3 regions of the Streptomyces sp. NPDC043176 genome follow, and region 2 is predicted to be linked to each of the others. Evidence: riboswitches for the same ligand, from Rfam matches in the RefSeq annotation. Region 2 holds a riboswitch; each other region holds the start of a gene.
The links. A riboswitch is a leader RNA that binds a small molecule or an ion and turns the genes downstream of it on or off. The one in region 2 is predicted to bind cyclic di-AMP.
Positions count from the first base shown of each region.

Region 1: it holds a riboswitch for cyclic di-AMP, as region 2 does, so the genes downstream of both, AC067A_RS22360 (M23 family metallopeptidase) here and AC067A_RS20320 (transglycosylase family protein) in region 2, are expected to answer to the same signal.
Region 3: it holds a riboswitch for cyclic di-AMP, as region 2 does, so the genes downstream of both, AC067A_RS08270 (LysM peptidoglycan-binding domain-containing protein) here and AC067A_RS20320 (transglycosylase family protein) in region 2, are expected to answer to the same signal.

Region 1 covers NZ_JBWKCA010000013.1:143,388-145,644, reverse strand. The annotation lists gene AC067A_RS22365 (GntR family transcriptional regulator) at 1-533, opposite strand, end outside; gene AC067A_RS22360 (M23 family metallopeptidase) at 736-1,506, opposite strand; cyclic di-AMP (ydaO/yuaA leader) riboswitch at 1,519-1,683, opposite strand; gene AC067A_RS22355 (M16 family metallopeptidase) at 1,883-2,257, opposite strand, start outside.
Region 2 covers NZ_JBWKCA010000011.1:236,481-238,737, reverse strand. The annotation lists gene AC067A_RS20320 (transglycosylase family protein) at 212-913, opposite strand; cyclic di-AMP (ydaO/yuaA leader) riboswitch at 917-1,090, opposite strand; gene AC067A_RS20315 (transglycosylase family protein) at 1,349-2,257, opposite strand, start outside.
Region 3 covers NZ_JBWKCA010000004.1:229,118-231,374, forward strand. The annotation lists gene AC067A_RS08265 (DUF6197 family protein) at 1-582, opposite strand, end outside; cyclic di-AMP (ydaO/yuaA leader) riboswitch at 951-1,107, shown strand; gene AC067A_RS08270 (LysM peptidoglycan-binding domain-containing protein) at 1,112-2,002, shown strand; gene AC067A_RS08275 (phosphoribosyltransferase family protein) at 1,996-2,257, opposite strand, start outside.

The DNA.
Region 1 (2,257 bases), on a different contig from region 2:
TCCACGATGGCACCGTGCTCGGCCCAGGCCTCCACCGGATGCGTGGGCAGGTCCACCGCGTACATCCAGGCGATCTTGTGCCGCAGCTGGGTGAGCAGCGCCGTCAGGGCCGGGCTGCCCGAGGCCTGGGCGAGCGTCTCGTGGAACCAGCCGCCGAGCGAGCGCAGGTCCTCGCCCTGGCCGCGCCTGGCGCGCTCCTGCCCCAGCCTGACCAGGCCGCGCAAGACCTTGAGGTGGGCGTCGGTGCGGCGCTGCGCGGCGCGCGCGGCGCCCAGCGGTTCGAGCAGCGACCGCATGTCGAGGAGGTCGGCCGCCTCCTGGTCGGTGGGCTCGGCGACGTGTGCCCCCGCGTGCCGGCGGGTGACGACGAACCCCTCGGACTCCAGGGTGCGCAGGGCCTCGCGGACCGGGACGCGGGAGACCCCGTACCGGCGGGCGAGTTGTTCCTCGGTCAGCCGGCCGCCCCGCTCGTGGACGCCGGAGACGATGTCGTCCCGGATCGCCGTGCATACCGAATGCGCGGGAATGCGCATGTCCGACCTCCGCTTTGGTCCGCGCGAGACAATTCGAGCGGCGCCTGTTCTGCGCCCGACCATCGACTCTATGGCAGCGCACCGGGATTTCCGAAGCCCCGGCGGAATTCATCGCCTTATGCGGCCGTCTTCCGGGCAGCGAAAAGCCCCGGCTCAGTACGAGCCGGGGCTTTTGCGACGCGGTGCGGAACGGGCCGGAGGGTCAGACCTCGACGCCGCGGGCGCGGAGGTAGGCGACCGGGTTGATGTCGGAGCCGTAGTCGGGGCTCGTGCGCGCCTCGAAGTGGAGGTGCGGGCCGGTGGAGTTGCCGGTCGAGCCGGAGACGCCTATCTGCTGGCCGGGCTCGACGGTCTGGCCGACGTAGACGCCGATGGAGGAGAGGTGCCCGTACTGGGTGTACGTGCCGTCGTTCATCCGGATCACGATGTTGTTGCCGTACGCGCCGCCCCAGCCGGCCTCGACGACGGTGCCGGAGCCGACGGAGACGACCCGGCTGCCGTAGGCGGCGTGGAAGTCGACGCCGGAGTGGCTGCCGGAGGACCAGAGGGAGCCGCCGGTCTTGTAGCCGGTGGAGACGTACGAGCCGGCGACGGGAAGCTGGAAGGAGTTCAGGCGGCGGCGCTCGGCCTCGCGGGCGGCGCGCTCGCGCTCCTGCCGGATCTCCTTGGCGCGGGCCTCGGCCTTGCGCTTCGCCTCGGCCTTGGCCTTCGCCTGGGCGACGGCCTCGACGGCCTCCTGCTCCTGGGCGGCGGCCTGGGCGTCGATCCGGTCCACGAGGGAGTTCTCGGTGATCACCTTGGTGAGGCCGGTGTCCTCGGCGGAGCGGTTGTCCGTGTCGGCGGCGAGCGCCGGGGAGGCGAGGGTTCCGATGACGCCGGTGGTGGCGAGGGTCGCGACGCCGGCGATGCCCACGCCGCGGCGCGCCATCCGGCTCGGACCACGATGCTTCCCGGTGGCACGGGTGAACGCCATGTAGGGGCTGATCCTTTCCTTCCTTCTCGCCTACCGGGTTAGCTGACGGGTTCGGAGCAGGAAGGTCTCCTACGGGCCCCTCCGTACGGGACGAAGGCGTCCGATTCACCCCAGGGACTCATGTGGGTCCCCGGCTCCCCAGGCTCGCGCCTGACGGGGACTCGGCGATGACTGTCCGATGCCGCGGCTGCGGCACGTGCAACTGACGAACAGCCGCCCCGACGCTATGCGGATCGTCTTTCATTCACCAACCAGACACGCTTTTTGTAAGACATGCCACAGGGCAAATGATCAGTCTTGATCCCAATACGGACAAACGGGAGGACCCCGGCGAACATGCCGCCAGGGCCCTCTCGTTGTCACGCCGGAGCCGGAATCAGCCCGTCACGACGGTCACTTCGCCGATGCCGAGCTCCCGCACCGCATCCGCGATCTCCGCCGCGTCGCCCACCAGCACCGTGACGAGCCGGTCCACCGGGAAGGCGCTCACCGCGGCCGCGGTCGCCTCGACCGTGCCGGTCTCGGCCAGGCGCGCGTACAACTGGGCCTGGAAGTCGTCCGGAAGGTGCTGCTCGACCTGATCGGCCAGCGTCCCGGCCACGGAGGCGGCCGTCTCGTACTTGAGCGGCGCGACCCCCACCAGGTTCTGCACGGCGGTCTCGCGCTCGGCGTCGGTGAGCCCCTCGGCGGCGAGGGTCCTCAGCACCTGCCACAGGTCCCCGAGCGCCGGGCCGGTGTTGGGGGTGTCGAC
Region 2 (2,257 bases):
AAAGGACCCAAGGGCATGCATCTGGGGACGAAGGGCCTCAGATCTACTGGACGGTAACCGCTAGGTGCCCCTTCTACGGGCGCCGGACGGGCCCCCTGCACGACGGAACCCCGCTCCGGCGCGCACGGGGGAGAGCGCGCCGGGCGGGGTGGTCACCGCGGGAGGGTCGTCGGGTCCGCGTGAGCCGCCGGACTCACGCGGGCCGCCGCACTCACTTCAGGTGGAGCTGCTGACCCACGTAGATGAGGTCGGCGTCGGCGACGACGTCCTTGTTCAGGTCGTAGAGGGTCGCCCAGCCGCCCTGGACGCCGTGCGCCTGGGCGATGGTGCCGAGCGTGTCGCCGGCCTTGACCCGGTACTCGCCGTCGCCCTGCTTGACCGTCGCGCCGGCCGGGGTGGTGACGGTCCGCTGGGCCGTGGCCTTCTTGGCGGAGGCGGCCTTCTTCGTGGCCGTGGCCTTCTTCGGGGCCTGGCGCTGCTCGCTGCGGGTGGTCGGCTTGGTGGCCGTGCGCTCGGGAGCCTCGGTGCCGCCGCTGTAGGCGGCGTTGGAGAGACCCACGCCGCAGCTCGGCCACGCGCCCTTGCCCTGGCCCGCGAGGACCTTCTCGGCGATGGCGATCTGCTGGGACTTCGACGCCTGGTTGGCGGTCGAGGCGTAGGCGGTGCCGCCGTACGCGGCCCAGGTGGAGGCCGAGAACTGCAGGCCGCCGTAGTAGCCGTTGCCGGTGTTGATGGACCAGTTGCCGCCGGACTCGCACTGGGCGACGCGGTCCCACTCGGAGGCCGTGGCGGCCGACGCGGTGCCCGCGGTCATCAGCGGGGCGGCGACGGCGACACCGGTGATGCCGACGAGCGTGGCGACCTGGGTGGCCTTGGAGGGACGACGATGTTTGCCCTTGCCGGAAAACAGCATGGAGATTCTCCTCACCGACGCCTGTGAGGTGAGCTGTCGGGTTCGGGCCGGAAAGTTGCCCGGCCGCGTGTCCTAGCACGCGGCTTCACCCCAAGCCGGTCATCGGCCGTCTGTCTCGACGGCCGGGACCGGCACTTACCTTGGGTCCCCCACTCCTGCCTTCGGCGCTTACGCGACGACTGTTCCCATCGGCCGACGGCAGGATTCGGCGTTTCGGTCGACGGGGCCCGCGGTGGCGAGCGGTTAAGACCGTAGACACAGACCCACCGGAAGTTCAAAGAGGCGCATTGCGGAAATACCGCCCCTACCTGCCCTCCGGTGGGGGGCGTTTGCGCAGGTGAGAGGTGACGGAGGCAAAGGTCACGGACAGGACACGCCAGTTGAGGCGAAGAGACCCATGTCTCACTTGCCCAGAACCGGACATACGGCCCTGAACTACCCGGCGGCCGTCGCCGGATCCGTCGTCAGCTCAAGGCTCTGACCAGGCAGGATCAGGTCCGGATCGGCGCCCACCGTCTGCCTGTTGGCGTCATAGAGGGCCGCCCAGCCTCCGGGCAGTTCGTTCGACTGCGCGATGTCGGACAGGCTGTCACCGGGCTGCACGGTGTACTCGGCCGAAGTGTCCTGACTGTCCGTTGTGCCCGAATCCACCACGCCGTCAGTCGACGGCGTGATGGTGGAGCTTTCGGCTGGCTTGTCCGTGGACGAGGCGTGTCGCCCGGATTCCGATGAAGTGCCCGGCTTGCCGGTTTCCTCCGGTGCGGCCTCGCCCCGGTGCTTGCCGGATCCGGGCGTGGCCGACGACACGTCACCCCCGGTCGCCCCGGGGGAAACAGGCATACCAGGCGTAACGGACGCATCGGGCGTGCCCGGGGTCGTCGACGTACCGGGCGTGGTGGGCGCGCCCGGGGTGACGGAGGCGTCCGGGGTCTCCGGAGCGGTGGGCGTGGTGGGCGCGGCGGGCGTCGGGGCGGCCATGGCCGTCCTCGGCGCCTGGGCGGCCCGGGAGGTGCCCGCGGAGCCCGCCGACAGGCCGTCGGTCCGGTTCGACTCGGCGACGGGCCCCGCGGGGGCCGCCGGGACGGCCGTCGGGCCCGGGTCGACGCCGGTGCCCTTGCCGTCGTTCGTCAGACCGGCGATCGGCGCACAGGTCGCCCACTCGGTGCTGCCCTTGGCAAGGGCCTTCTCGGCCACCGTGATCTGCTGGGCGCGGCTGGCCAGGTCGGGGCTGGGCGCGTACGCCAGGCCGCCGTTCCGCTCCCAGCTGTCCTGGGTGAACTGGAGCCCGCCGTACATCCCGTTGCCGAAGTTGGCGCTCCACTGGCCACCGGACTCGCACTCGGC
Region 3 (2,257 bases), on a different contig from region 2:
GGGGGCACGGTTCCAGGGTCCGATCAGGTCGTGCCATCCCCGCGACCTGAGCTCGGTCATGATCCACGCCGCCGCCTCGTTCATGGTGTCCGCGCCGCCGTGGCCGAGGCGGTGGGCGGCGAGCAGGGCGCCGCAGACGCAGCGGGCTCCCCGCCGGTCGCGCAGCTTGTACGGGGCGTTCTGCCAGCCCCAGTCCGTCAGCACGAGACGGGCGTAGCCGAGGTGGACCGACGGGCGCAGCTCGGCGCTGCCGATGCGGCGCCAGGCGTGCAGCCGGTCCGGGAGTACGGCTCCGATGCGGCCCGGCAGACGACGCTCGGCGGGGAGGGGCGGTGGCAGCGCGTCGAGCGCGTCGGCCACGAGTCTCTCCACCGGCACGGTGAGCAGGTCCCGCCAGGTCGCGGCCCCGGGCGGCGGGCCGCCAAGAGTGAGGGGGCCGTCGGGAGCGAGGGGGCTGTCGGGGGCGAGGGGGGCGTCGGCGGTCCAGTCGGTGACGATCCGCTGCCAGGTGGCGCTGTCGTACAGCGCGGCGGCCTCGCGGTCGACGGTGTCGGGGCTGGGCAGGGAGATCACGGGCGTCATGCGGCGGCTCCTCGGTCGGGGTGGCTCCATCTTTCAGGATGAATGTCGGTTTTGCGACTTTTGCCCTTAAGTGCACCCGTGCCGACGCGGCCTTTTCCTACTATTTTCCTATTAACAGAATTACGGTGCATATTCGGACATTGAACACCTGGTGACGCGACTCACTCTCCCGGAGCCGACGCGGTGATCCACATCCCGCGAGCCATGGGACAGACGGAAGTTCAAGAGGCCGGAGGACCGGCCGATCTTGAATTCATCGAATTCCGTGATCTTTTCACCGCGCCACGGGTCGACGCCCTCTTGTTATCCGCGGCATTACTGGCCTACGGTCACCTCCATTCGAGCGGATCGCCTAATCCTGCCACCGCTCGAAATACCTCCCTTTTCACCCGACGGCAGGAGCGGGGGACCCACGAATACGCCGGCCCGGAAATCCGGAACGGCTCGGGGTGCAGCCGCGTGCGCGCGGCCGGACACCTCCCGTCCGAACCCGACAGCTCACCCCGCAGGCGCCGGAGAGGAATCCGTCATGCCTGCTCACGGTAAGCACCGCCGCCCCCGACGCCGCCCCGTCTCCCAGGGAATCGCACTGGCGGGCACGGGCGGGGTCGCCCTCGCCCTCCCGCTGATCGCCCCCGCCGCGGCCGGCGCCGCGCCCGTTTCCGGAGCCCCGGAATTCACCGCCCGCGCCGTCGCCGCTCCCGCCGCCGCACCGGCGTCCGTCACGGCTCCCGCCGCGCCCGCCGCGCCCGCCGCGGCCCGCACCTACACCGTGGTCAGCGGCGACTCGCTTTCCCTGATCGCCCAGAAGAAGGGAATTCAGGGCGGCTGGAAGAGCCTTTACCGGGCCAACAGGAGCGCTGTGGGTGACAACCCGTCACTTATTCACCCGGGCCTTGAACTGACGCTTCGTCGGGACTCCGCGAAGGTCGCTCCCACGCCGGCGAAGAAGAAGAGCACCACGCCCGAGCGGGCGAGCCGCTCCGAGCACCGGTCCGCCCCCGCCGCCCCCACGGGCGCCTCCGCGGCACAGGCCGTTCCCGCCGCCGCTCCCGCCGCCGCCCCGGCCCAGGCGGCCCCGGCCGCCGCCACCAACTACGCCGACAACCTCGACGGCTGGATCCGGGAGTCGCTGGCCATCATGGCCCAGCGGGGCATCCCGGGCACGTACGACGGCATCCTCCGCAACGTCATGCGCGAGTCCTCCGGCAACCCCCAGGCGATCAACCTCTGGGACTCCAACGCGGCCGCCGGAACGCCCTCGAAGGGTCTGCTCCAGGTCATCGAGCCGACCTTCCTCGCCTACCACGTGCCCGGCACGTCCATGGACCTCTTCGACCCGGTCGCCAACATCACCGCCGCCTGCAACTACGCGGCCGACCGCTACGGCTCCATCGACAACGTCAACAGCGCCTACTGATCCCTGAAGTGCTCGGTGAACCAGGAGGTGGCGAGCTCCGCCACCTCCTCCAGGGCGCCGGGCTCCTCGAAGAGGTGCGTGGCGCCCTCCACCACCGTCAACCGGCTCTCGCAGCGCAGCAGTGACCCGGCCCGCCGGTTCAGGTCGAGGACCAGCGCGTCCTCGCCGCCCACCACCAGGAGCGTCGGGGCACGCACCCCGGCCAACCGGTCCCCCGCGAGGTCCGGCCGGCCACCGCGTGAGACGACGGCCCTC